One region of the Desulfitobacterium hafniense DCB-2 genome, then DNA from elsewhere that is predicted to be linked to it. Evidence: a T-box and tRNA genes for the amino acid it is inferred to sense, from the RefSeq annotation. Region 1 holds a T-box; the other regions hold tRNA genes.
The links. The T-box of region 1 lies ahead of leuS (leucine--tRNA ligase). A T-box ahead of a tRNA ligase gene usually reads a tRNA of that ligase, here a tRNA-Leu.
Positions count from the first base shown of each region.

Region 2: it has a tRNA-Leu gene. The T-box ahead of leuS (leucine--tRNA ligase) is inferred to sense a tRNA for this amino acid. The anticodon was not compared.
Region 3: it has a tRNA-Leu gene. The T-box ahead of leuS (leucine--tRNA ligase) is inferred to sense a tRNA for this amino acid. The anticodon was not compared.

Region 1 is NC_011830.1:4,592,778-4,596,978, forward strand. Features, by position in the region: gene leuS (leucine--tRNA ligase) at 1-1,919, opposite strand, end outside; T-box leader at 1,992-2,190, opposite strand; gene rsfS (ribosome silencing factor) at 2,236-2,574, opposite strand; gene yqeK (bis(5'-nucleosyl)-tetraphosphatase (symmetrical) YqeK) at 2,561-3,139, opposite strand; gene DHAF_RS21630 (RNA recognition motif domain-containing protein) at 3,366-3,617, opposite strand; gene nadD (nicotinate-nucleotide adenylyltransferase) at 3,732-4,201, opposite strand, start outside.
Region 2 is NC_011830.1:3,570,857-3,575,057, forward strand. Features, by position in the region: gene DHAF_RS16640 (thioredoxin domain-containing protein) at 1-849, shown strand, start outside; gene DHAF_RS16645 (HD-GYP domain-containing protein) at 930-2,000, opposite strand; tRNA gene DHAF_RS16650 (tRNA-Leu) at 2,343-2,429, opposite strand; gene DHAF_RS26145 (hypothetical protein) at 2,560-2,736, shown strand; gene DHAF_RS16655 (aspartyl-phosphate phosphatase Spo0E family protein) at 2,810-2,962, opposite strand; gene larC (nickel pincer cofactor biosynthesis protein LarC) at 3,033-4,201, opposite strand, start outside.
Region 3 is NC_011830.1:2,605,595-2,609,795, reverse strand. Features, by position in the region: gene DHAF_RS11980 (hypothetical protein) at 1-299, opposite strand, end outside; gene DHAF_RS11970 (hypothetical protein) at 1,356-1,772, shown strand; tRNA gene DHAF_RS11965 (tRNA-Leu) at 2,085-2,171, opposite strand; gene DHAF_RS11960 (acetyl-CoA carboxylase carboxyltransferase subunit alpha) at 2,240-3,199, opposite strand; gene accD (acetyl-CoA carboxylase, carboxyltransferase subunit beta) at 3,199-4,113, opposite strand; gene DHAF_RS11950 (putative signal transducing protein) at 4,116-4,201, opposite strand, start outside.

The sequences.
Region 1 (4,201 bases):
AGACGCCACACCCGGTTGAGGAAGCGGTAGCAACCTTCCACCCCTTGGTCGTTCCATTCCAAATCCCGCTCCGGCGGAGCTGCGAAGAGGATGAAGAGGCGGGCCGTATCGGCACCATATTTAGAAATAATTTCTTCAGGACTTACCACATTACCCTTGGATTTGGACATTTTAGCCCCGCCCAGGCAAACCATCCCCTGAGTGAGTAGGTTGGCAAAGGGCTCATCGACTTTAAGATAGCCAAAATCCCGCAGAGCCTTAGTAAAGAAACGCGAGTACAGCAAATGGAGAATAGCATGCTCTACTCCACCTACATATTGATCCACATTCATCCAGTGATCTGCAGCTTCTTTGGCGAAGGGGAGCTGAGCATTGTGGGGATCAGTATAGCGGAGGAAATACCAGGAGGAGCACATAAAAGTGTCCATAGTGTCTGTTTCACGACGGGCCTTACCGCCACAGGTGGGACAGATGGTTTGTTTAAAGCTTTCCGAGGTGGTCAGGGGATTCTCCCCCGCTTTAAAGACCACATCGTCCGGGAGCATGACAGGGAGTTGGTCCTGGGGCACAGGAACAATTCCGCAATGATCGCAATAAATCATGGGAATGGGAGCTCCCCAGTAACGCTGACGGGAAATAAGCCAGTCACGGAGGCGGAAATTCACTTTCCGTTCACCAAAGCCATCGTGCTCAGCTTTATCACACATCTTCTCCCAGGCCTCCACATTCTTGAGACCATCATACTCGCCGGAATTCACCATCATTCCCTCTTCAACGAAAGCTGCTTGAAGAGGAGTATCCTTTTCCTCCACAGGGGTTCCCTCAGGCAGGATAACGGTCTTAATGGGAAGCTTATACTTCCCGGCGAACTCAAAGTCCCTTTCATCATGGGCCGGTACGCCCATAACCGCTCCTGTTCCGTATTCAAAAAGAACATAGTTAGCGATCCAGATGGGTACTTTTTCTCCGCTATAGGGGTTAATGCAGTAGGCCCCGGTAAACAGGCCTTCTTTTTCGGTTTCGGTGGAAGTCCGGGCGATTTCATTCAGCCCCTTCATCCGTTCGATAAAGGCTTGCACGTCATTTTCGTATTCCGTACCAGCAATCAGCTTTTGCACCAAAGGGTGCTCCGGTGCCAGCACTACATAGCTCACACCAAAAATCGTATCCACCCGGGTGGTATAGACCCGAATTTTATCCCCGTGGTTCTCCAGGTCGAATTCCACTTCGGCTCCTTCAGAACGGCCAATCCAGTTTTTTTGCATGGTCTTCACTTTATCAGGCCAGCCGGGGAGCTTTTCCAGATCATCCAAAAGCACTTGAGCATAGTCCGTAATCTTAAAAAACCATTGTTCCAGATCTTTTTTGGTAACGGCGGTGTCGCAACGTTCACAAGCTCCATCCACCACCTGCTCGTTGGCAAGAACGGTGGCACAAGAAGGACACCAGTTGACGCCGGCTTTTTTCTTATACACCAAGCCATGTTTGTAAAACTCTAAAAAGATCCATTGCGTAAACTTGTAATAGTCGGGATGACAGGTCGTAACCTCCCGCTCCCAATCATAGGAGATTCCCATTTCCTGAAGCTGCCTTTTCATATTGGCGATATTTTTCCAAGTCCACTCAGCCGGCGGCGTTTGATTCTTAATGGCCGCATTTTCTGCCGGCAGCCCAAAAGAATCCCAACCGATGGGATGCAGAACATTGTAACCCCTCATCCGCTTAAAGCGAGCGATGACATCCACTATAGAATAATTCCGGACATGTCCCATATGAAGATTGCCGGAAGGGTAAGGAAACATCGCTAAAGCATAGAATTTGGGTTTATCAGAATGCTCTTCGGCTTGATAATCTTTTCTGTCCACCCATTTTTTTTGCCATTTAGGCTCAATCTCTGAAAAAAGATATTTCTCTTGCATTATAATTTTCCCCCTTAAACATTCCGAACTCCATGATCGAGATGAAATCAAGATATAAAAAACTCCCATCCCTAAAGGGACGAGAGTAACTTCCCGCGGTACCACCCAATTTCAACTGCACTTCATCGATGATAACGGCTCGCACCGGCACTCATTATGATCTGAGTACAGCTCCGGGGCGAGTGCTTACCAAAGTCTCACAGCAACTCTCACCGACCGTTGCCTCTCTGAAATGAGGTTGTTTGGGCTTATTCCCCTTCATTGCTTTTCGCAAGTTTCCTATATAATAATCCAAAATTCGGCATCATGTCAACTATCAAGAACTGATCACCGGCGCGTCTCCCCAGAGCCGCTCAAGATTATAGAATTCCCGCTGGTCCGGAGTCATCACGTGAATCACCAGATCTCCGCAATCCACAAGAACCCATTTGGCCTCCTGCAACCCTTCTACTCTTAAAATAGTCACGCCCAACTCGGGGAGCTTCTCGGAGAGGTTATCGGTGATCGCCTTAACTTGAGTGGTGGAATTTCCGGTTGTGATCAGGAAATAATCTGTGACCATGGAAATCCCTTTGAGGTCAAGCAGAATGGTCTCCCGGCCTTTTTTGTCTTCAACAAGGTTTACAGCGCCATGCAATTGCTTATCTGTCAGCAAATTTTTGCCTCCTTTTTAAATCTTCATAGGTAAGCAGTGTTTGAGGATGGATGCTCCGCTTACTTTTTCGCAAATAATTTAAAGTATGTTCAACACACATTAGTGTACCATTCTCAAGATTATCATACAAGGATTGTCGTAGTTTGTCTACATCGGGAAAAGAACGCTGAGGTTCTGTTAGATCAGCACTATAAATTAACATCTCCAGGCCCCCCATTCCCGGAGCTCCTAAAGTGTGATGAGCTATCGCCGCCAATACTTCCCGATCCTTGTAGCCATATTCACACTCCAGCCAATAAGCTGCCAGGGGACCATGTAGACTCTGAGGATTGTCTTCATCCTCAGGATAGCGAATTAAATTCCACTCTTTCGCCATAGAAATCTGTTGCGTAAAATCAATTTCTTTCTTAAGGTCATGCAGATAGGCAGCAATCTGAGCCCTCTCGCCATCCACCTGATGCTTTATGGCCAGCTCCTGAGCCCACCGGACAACTCCCAAAGTATGACTGAACCGCTTCTTTGACATGGAACTGCAAGCTAAATTGTAGGCTTCCTGAATATCCAAAATCGCCAGAACCTACTTTCCAATAAATATATGCTAAAGAAAACCCGGCTTCACCACGAAGACACTGTCTTCGCACTTGTTGCTTTAAACCCATGCTTGCCAATGAGGTGAAGTCGCCGGTTGCACTTATGCTTAGAAAGTATATAGCGCAAGCTTATACTTTCTGACAGTGCGAGAAGACCCTTCTGACCTTTTGGGCAAGAGGGTCTTCCAGAACTATGTTTTTTTACATCTGCTGTTTAGGTCTTGCCTCATTGACCGTTAAAGGCCGGCCGCCGAAATCCTTCCCATTAAGGTCTTCCGCCATACGTGCCGCATCCTCATCTTCAACCTCTACAAAACCAAAACCTCGTGAGCGCCCTGTCTCACGATCCGTAATGATACGACTGCTTATCACTTGACCATACTGGCCAAAGAAAGAGTTGAGATCTTCAGATGTAGTGTTCCAGGGTAAATTTCCGACATAAAGGGTTGCCATATTTGCTGTCACCTCTTGCTTATTGGATTCGAATTTAGTATGAGCAAAAGCTCCAGAACTATACTTACCTGATTTTGTAATCCACAAATCAAGCTGTAATGCTAAACCATAAAACTAGATCCGATACAAACCTGTTTCTTCGATATAGAGGCGAACGGATTCAGGAAGTAAATAGCGAATGGGCTTCCCCTCTTTGACCCGGGAACGTATATCGGTGGAAGATATGGCTAAAGCAGGCACATCAAAAAGATGCATATGGGGCAGAAATTCCGGATAATCCCGTTTCAATTCTTCAAGAAACTCATGAGGGTCAAATCCAGGGCGGGAAGCCCCGATGAAATGGCTGAGGGATAAAACAGACTGTACTTCTCTCCAGGTGAAAATCTCGCGAAAGGCATCTGCTCCCGTAATAAAATACAGCTCGTGCTGCGGATAGAGCTTATGCATATCCTTAAGGGTATCCACAGTATAGGAATAACCTTTACGCTGGATTTCCAGATCAGAAACTTCAAAAAAGCTGTTATCCTGAACAGCACGTTTGACCATTTCATAGCGATCCCCGGAAGAGGTTACCCTACGCCCCA
Region 2 (4,201 bases), 1.0 Mb from region 1:
TTTGCTGTCCGCAAGGAAAGGATTCCTCCCCACAAGGATGACAAGCTCCTCACCTCCTGGAATGGATTAATGATCGCTGCCTTAGCCAAAGGCGCTCAAGTCCTTGGCGAGCCCGCCTATGCTGAAGCGGTAGAGCAGGCTGTTTATTTTATCCGGAAAAATCTCTATGCCAACCAGCGCCTGTTAGCCCGCTACCGTGATGGGGATTCCGCCCATTTAGGCTATTTGGATGATTATGCCTTTTTAATCTGGGGCCTTATTGAACTCTATCAAGCTTCCGGAAAAAAAGAGCATCTGGAATTCGCTCTCCAGCTGCAAAGAGAACAGGATGAACTTTTCTGGGATGGGGCAAAGTCCGGATACTTCTTAACAGGCCGGGATGCTGAGGAACTGCTGATCCGCCCTAAAGAAATCTATGATGGGGCCACTCCCTCCGGCAATTCTATCTCTGCCCTGAACCTGATCCGCCTGGCCCGGCTTACCGGCGACGGGGAACTGGAAAAGAGAGCCTATGAACAGATAAATGCCTTTAAAGCCACCCTTTCCACTTATCCTTCAGGGTACAGCGCTTTTCTGCAAGCCATCCAGTTTGCTCTCCAGGAAAGCAGGGAGATTATCCTGGCCGGCCCTCTGCAGCATCCTGAGCTAAAGAACATGAAGACCGCAATCTTTAAAAAGTTCCATCCCTATACCACTCTTCTTTATGAGGAGGGTACCCTTTCTGAGCTTATTCCTTGGTTAAAAGACTATCCCCTGGATTCTGAAAAGATGACCGCCTACCTGTGTCAGAATTACGCTTGCCATAAACCCGTTCATAAAGCTGAAGAGCTGTCTGCCTTACTGACCTAATCCACGCAAAAAGAAGCAAAGCCGGGCATACTATACCCAATCCGGTTTTGCTTCTTTATTTCATCTTTAATCTTAATACTTTATTTGTTCTCTATGCCGACAATCATCAAGGAAGGATGTTCCGCCAGGTTATAATCAATGGGGGCAATGAGGCGAATCTCTCCTTCATGGGTCATTCGGACATAAGGCCGGGTCGGAAAAGTGAAATTTTGCTTTACCACATTACCGCGAAGTCCGTTGGTAAGACGGACCCCTGTACCTGTAGGATAGGGCGTAATGCATTTGGAAAAGGTGTTCTGCACTACTTTAGGTTCAAAAAGGGTATCCGAATTGGCGATAACATATTCGTAGGCCTCATACGGCTGCAGAGCATTCCGATAAACCCTTTTGCTGGTTAATGCCTCATAAACATCCGCAACAGCAGCTAACCGGCCATATTCATGAATCTGGTTCCCTTTTAATCCCCTCGGATAACCGCTGCCATCCCAACGCTCTTGGTGCTGAAGAGCGATGTGAGCAGACAGTAAGTTAATGTCATGGTTTTTCCGGAGGATTTCAAATCCATATTCAGCATGTTTCTTAATCTCCGCGAATTCTTCAGGAGTAAGGGGTCCTCTCTTATTAAGTATCTCCGAAGGGATCTTTATCTTGCCGACATCGTGCATGAGCACACCCATGCCAAGCTCCAGCAGTTTTCCGTTATGCCAGCCCATAGATATTCCCATAATTAAGGCGATAATGGTGGTATTCACGGAATGATGAAAAGTATAATCATCGTATCCCTGAATCTCCATAACGTTTCCCAGCATGTCCTTGCTGTAAAGAAGATCAGCGATGATGTTTTGCACTGCCTTTTTAACCTCACCCAGATTAACGGTGTGAGGTTGTGCTTCATTGAGATTTTTGCTCAGATTTTCCAGAGACGCGTAAGCTGCTTCACGTGTTTTTATGGATACCGCAGAATAAATCTCCACATCCTGAAATGTATCATCCTCAATAAACATGGTATCAAACCCCAAACGAGATAATTTATCTATATAATTACGAGTGAGCTTTACTCCTGCCTGCAATAGGACCTTTCCGTTGGGACTAACCAGCGGACGAGCAAGCACTTCTCCTTCGCCCACATAAGCAATATTTACTAAACGCATATAACACTCCTGCTCTCAATTTACAAATATGTACTTTTATCTCATTTAAACAAAACGTATATACAATTTCGCCAAAATTATTCTTTATCCTCTTCTGTTTTTTCTGCTCCAAATATTTTCCCTTTGGTCCTATAAGGCTTTAAACGGGCCTATTTCCCTTAAAACCATTATACTTATGCTTTTGTGAAAAATGAACAACCAATTATTAAGATTAACAAAAAAATTTATATTTATAATAATTAAAATTACATCCTTTACCGAAATAACTCTTCTAGGCGCTCTGTCATTGCAAGGTGTAAATGAAAAAGCCCTTGATTTTTCAAGGGCTTCAAAATTTCATTATGGTGCGGACGAGAGGACTTGAACCTCCATGAGCGTACACTCACTAGTACCTGAAACTAGCGCGTCTGCCAGTTCCGCCACGTCCGCGAGACAATATTCATTATATGAAAACTGAGCCGACTTGTCAATAGAATATTTTAATTTACTTTAAAAGCTTGTACACGACTCTGCCGCCCTGTGCATACATTAAAGAGAGGGCAAATAGGGAGTGAGCATTATGATGAATGATGAACTGTATGTAAAACTAAAACAATTACTGGATTTTGTCGAGCGCGAAGCCGAAAAACCACTCGAAGACTACAACTACGAGGTTAGGATATGGAGCAAAGGGTACCAAAAAGCGATGATTACCATCAAAGATTATATTTGGAATATCTTTAATTCCAGTAATTGAAGCATGGGATGTAGACCGTTCGGAAAGATACAAAAAAGCCCTATCTGCTGATAGGGCTACATATTAATAATCATTATTTCGCTGTAAGGTGGTATTCGTTGAGAAGCTCGTCCAGCCTTTGGCTTAAACTAATCACTTCCGGGTCGGTAAGAGGCTTTCTCTTACCTAATTGATTAAGCTCTTTTCTCATATCCTCAATGAGCCTAAGCAATTGATGGTTCCACATAGATTTGACTCCCTTTCCATATGATAACAGATAACAGCCCAACAAAAATATTTTACAAAATCTGGCCCAATTAGTCTATAGGATATTTCGTCGAATAAAGTAAAATTTTCGCCTTTTCTTTTATCTCTTCATAGATCTGCTTAAGGGGTTCTCCGGTCAATCGGGCCAGCCGGCGGCAGTCCTCGTACTCCGGGCTGACCGTGCAGGCTCTCCCTTCCATAAAAGCCACCTTGACTTTCGCTGAACCGTAGTTTGTTTCAACAGTGAATAGCTCATAAGGAAGCATATATTTTTTGATCGGATAAACCCGTAATCCTATGGTGGTCGTCTCCTGGAAAAGAATCTTGCGCATTTCCTCCAGCTTATGATAGGGAGTCTGCACCGTCAGCAGTACGGCAGGGCGGTTTTTTTTCATCTGGATAGTCTGGATATAGACATCCATTGCTCCTGCTTGGAAGAGTTTTTCAAAGAGATAATCGTAACACTCCGGGTTCATATCGTCGATATTTACTTCCAGGGTTAATGCCTCTCCTTCTCGAATCCCCTCCTGCCCTTTATCCTCATCGGCCAGCTCTCCGACGGTCAGCCTTAATAGATTCGGGATGGTTAAATCTTTCACTCCTGCACCATAGCCGACTCTCTCTACTCTAATTTTAGGGAATGGACCAAACTCCCGGCAATAGGCGGTTACTATGGCAGCTCCGGTGGGAGTAGCCAGCTCTCCTTCCACATCCTGAGCATAAATCGGAACCCCGGTCAATAATTCCAAGGTAGCCGGAGCAGGTACGGGCAGCAGCCCATGAGCCGCCTTAACAAAACCTTTTCCCACATGAATTGGCGAAGCAAACACTTTTTCAATTCCCAAACGCCAAAAACCTATGACTGCCCCGACAATATCCACAATGGCATCGACTGCGCCGACTTCATGAAAATGAATCTGTTCGATATCGGTGCCATGAATCTTCGCTTCAGCTTTCCCTAAACGGGTAAATATCTCTAAACTCTTCTCTTTAACCTGGGGAGGCAAAGCACTTCTGCCGATGATTGCCTGAATATCCGACAGATGGCGATGGACATGACCTTCCAAAGCGTGAACATGGATCTGGGTACCCCTGATTCCCTGTTTAAGGACTTTCTGTTCATACAATTCATATTCATCCAGATCCAAGCCAGCCAAATCCCTCTGCAAAAGATTAAAATCCAATCCTGCATCGACCAGGGCGCCCAAAAGCATATCCC
Region 3 (4,201 bases), 2.0 Mb from region 1:
AACTCTGCCAGCAGCCGAAAATCTTCGTCCAACGCCTCAGCCTCCAAAAGCGGTGCCCTTTCTATCGCAGTCAGGTATTCACGAACCTCCATGGAAAAGGGCGCCACCTTATGATATAACTCGCTTGCTTCGGGAGAGCGAATGTCACCAGGGAAGATGCACATATACCCGCTGGGTTCCACATGGCAGGCGGAACGGCCATTTATCAGGATTGGCAGTGCGTTTCTTTCTGGCGGAGCAGTTTCAATATCATGTTTGGAAAGGACGCGGGAGAGCTCTTTGAAAAAGTCTTTGACCATATGAATTTCCTCCTTGTTCTGATGTTGAAATGCAAAAAGGGCGCTGACTTCATTGGCTCTTAATCAAGCCGTTAAAATCAGCGCCCTTTTGCAGTTTCGGTTTGTTGGGTTGTGCGGGTTTTGGGTAGCGCCCTTTTATCTTTGACAGCCCTCTCAAAAAGGGCGCTACGATTTATTGTTCTACTTGTGAGTTTGAGTCCTGTCAGGGTGAAGCATTACCCCTCATAAATCTACGGAAAAAGGGCTTCCACTTTTTATAGTGGAAGCCCTCGAAAGGCACGGATTTACTGGCTTTACAGCCAATAAATCATTTTCGCCTTGTCTTTTTGGTGCGAGTGGTCGGAGTCGAACCGACACATCCGTAAAGATAACGGTTTTTGAAACCTATCCAATGCGTTTGGTATAGTTAAGTTTATCAGTGAAACGCAGTGATTACAAGGGTTTTATAATTTCAGTGTTGGGGATGTAAACGTTAATTTAGGGATACCTTTGAATCGATTGTTTCACTTTTTCATAATGATGCCTCAATAGGGTCATGCTCTTTATTACCGACATATGTAACCATTTGTCGAAAAGCAGGGATTATCTTCTTGCCAGAAGAAATTCCTTTTATATTTAAATAGGAGGTGGCCGCAATAGGAATTCACATAATCCTATAAGGACCGATAAAAACAGCCCCGGGAATTATTGTCCCCGGGGGTTTCACATCCTATAAAGAAACCATTTACAGGTTTGTAGTTCAAACTTCAAATCATACCGCCTTAGCTTTCCGTCAATGTCGCTCTGACACGAGTAGATTTTCATCGGGTTCCCGGCCAGCTTCTCCTCGCTAACCCTGAGGATTTGCTCCACGTTGATGACCTTGTCCTTATGTTGAAACCTCGCCGGAGCAGGGTAAATCACTCATATTGTATTCCGCCTATTTCATTATTTTTAATGAAATCAGCAAAAGCGATAATCAAAGCTTATGAAGCCTCAATCATGAATTATCTGTAACAATAGCCTTATGATTTGAGTATAATTTTGGTAAAAGTAATACAGATCGGAGGGATTGAATTGCCTGTATTTGGAAGCAGGGATTGGTATGGGAACCTTGCCTGTAACTTCATGTATGTTCAGGGAATCAGCGACTTTGATGATAATAGCAGTGTTAGACTTACACAAGATGATGCAGAACAAAGGCTTTCTATCACTTTACGAATAGGGAAAGATAAAACTCCCAAATACCTCTTTTACGATCAGATAGTTTCCATCGAAATTAAGAAGAAGCATGGAACAAGAAATCGCGATTTCTCTATCAGTTATCATCCGGCAAATAACCCTGACGATGTAAAGATTCTTCTATTCGAGATTGTCGATGCTTCTCTCCATTGGAGAAAATTCATAGGGGCACTCAAGAGTAAAATTCCTCAGCCACCTGAACCTGAACAACTTGATTCTCAGCCTGAGCCAGAAGTTTCTCAATATCTCTAGGAAATCATCTTCAAAGACGGTAAAAATGCCAGATCATAAAGAACTGGCATTTGCTTTGTAAGAGAGGCTAGAGGCGCTGTGACGTTAGCCTTAGAAATTGGCGCCAGAGCCGGCGAGATCCAAGCCCTAAAATGGATAATGGCGAAAAAGCAAAGCGAAGCCAAAAGCGAAGTAAACTAAAAAAGGCCAACCCCAAAGGGCTGACCTCAGCTTAAATCAAATGTTCCACTTTTGTTCCACCTAATTTTTATTATTTCGAATATCGAAGAAATAAAAAATCCCTGCAATGTCTGCAGGGATTGGCTTTTCGATTGGTGCGAGTGGTCGGAGTCGAACCGACACATCCGTAAAGATAACGGTTTTTGAGACCGTCGCGTCTGCCTGTTCCGCCACACTCGCATACTGCCTGAGCAGGTCACCTCGGCAACAGGTGACTTAGATATAATAGCATAGAATTTGAAAATGTGTCAAGCCTTCTCTTCAAATTCTCCGTAGTTCATAAGTTTTTCATAACGCATAGTTCGCAGCTCATCCGGTGGGAGTTCTCGAAGTTCCGCCAGGGCTTCGGCAATGGTTTTCTTCATTTCCTCGGCGGTCCGCTCCACACTCCGGTGGGCTCCTCCCAGGGGTTCCTTGATAATGCCGTCGGCGATTCCCAGCTCCAGGAGATCCTGGGCGGTGAATTTTAAAGCGGAAGCCGCTTCCTTCGCTTTGCCCGGATCCTTCCAGAGAATTGACGCACAGCTTTCCGGAGCAATGACCGAGTAGAAGGAATTCTCCAGCAGCAAGACCTTGTTCCCCACACCTAAGGCCAAGGCGCCGCCGCTGCCTCCCTCCCCGATCACGGTGCAAATAATCGGAACGCTGTACCCAGCCATGGCCTGTAAGCAGCGGGCAATGGCTTCCCCCTGCCCCCGTTCCTCCGCTTCAAGATCACAAGCCGCACCGGGAGTATCGATAAAGGTGAGGATGGGGCGGTGGAATTTTTCCGCCTGATCCATCAGGCGGAGAGCCTTCCGGTATCCTTCCGGATGGGGCATGCCAAAGTTTCGCTGAATATTCTCCTTAGTCCCTCTCCCTTTGATATGGGAAACCACCGTGACGGGAATCCCTTGAAAGATGGCGATACCGCCGACGATAGCCTTGTCGTCGGCAAAGAGACGATCCCCTTTGAACTCCATAAAATCCTCAAAAAGCAGAGGGGCATAATCGTAAAAATTCGGTCGTTCCATATGGCGGGCAATCTGAACCTTTTGCCAAGGTTCCAGGTTGCCGTAAATTTCTTTTCTTAATCGTACCAGTCTGCGCATGAGCTTGGAGATTTCCGGCGAAAGATTGATATCCTTCTCTTTGGAGAATTCCTGCAGCTCCGCGATCTTCTGTTCAAGCTCAAGAATTGGCTTTTCAAAATCAAAATGTTGAGCCATTAAACTGCCCCTTCCTGATGATAACGCAGCAAACGTCCTAGAACCTTTCTCATCTCTGCTCGTTCCACTACACAATCAATCTGTCCGTGGCTCTGATTGAATTCAGCAGTCTGGGCACCTTCCGGAAGTTCTTTACGCATGGTTTGCTTGATGACACGGGGACCTGTAAAGCCGATCAGTGCACCCGGTTCAGCGATATGTATATCTCCTAAGGAGGCATAGCTGGCTGTGACTCCTCCGAAAGTAGGATCGGTCAATACGGAAATATAGAGCAGCCCTTCCTCGGCCAAACGCCCTAAGGCCGCGCTGGTCTTAGCCATTTGGTACAAGGAGAGGATTCCCTCCTGCATGCGTGCTCCGCCGGAGGTGGAAAAAATAATCACCGGACAGCGCAGTTCGATAGCCCGCTCAATAGCGCGGGTAATCTTCTCTCCGGTCACAGAGCCCATACTGCCCATCATGAAGTTCCCCTCATTAAAAGCCAGAACCACCGGCATTCCTTCGATGCTGGCCTGGCCTGTAAGTACGGATTCCGAAACATCGGATTTCTGATAGGCTTCCGCCAGCTTTTCCTCATAATCGGGAAAGCTCAGCGGATTCGTGGTCTGAAGCTCCCGATCCCATTCTGCGAAACTCCCCGGATCAACCAGATGTTCAAGTCTCTCCCGGGCCGGGATGCGGAAATGATAACTGCAGGTCAGACAGACTCTTTGGTTCTCCACCAAATCCTTATTAAACAGCGCTTCGCCGCATTTAGGACATTTCACCCAGAGACCGTCAGGGAGCTCTTTGCGGGTGGATTCCTGTTCCGGAGAGGGCTCGTCGAAATAAGCCAGCCCCCCTTCCGAATTTTTCGGAGGCAGCGAACTGAGAGTTGCGTATTTGCGTTTTTTACGAAATATATCTTTTAACATACCTAGCTCCCCATATAGCTAGTAATAATTTCATGAGCTTCTTCCGCCTCTGACTCAGGGACCAGGATCTCCACCGATGCGTGATCCC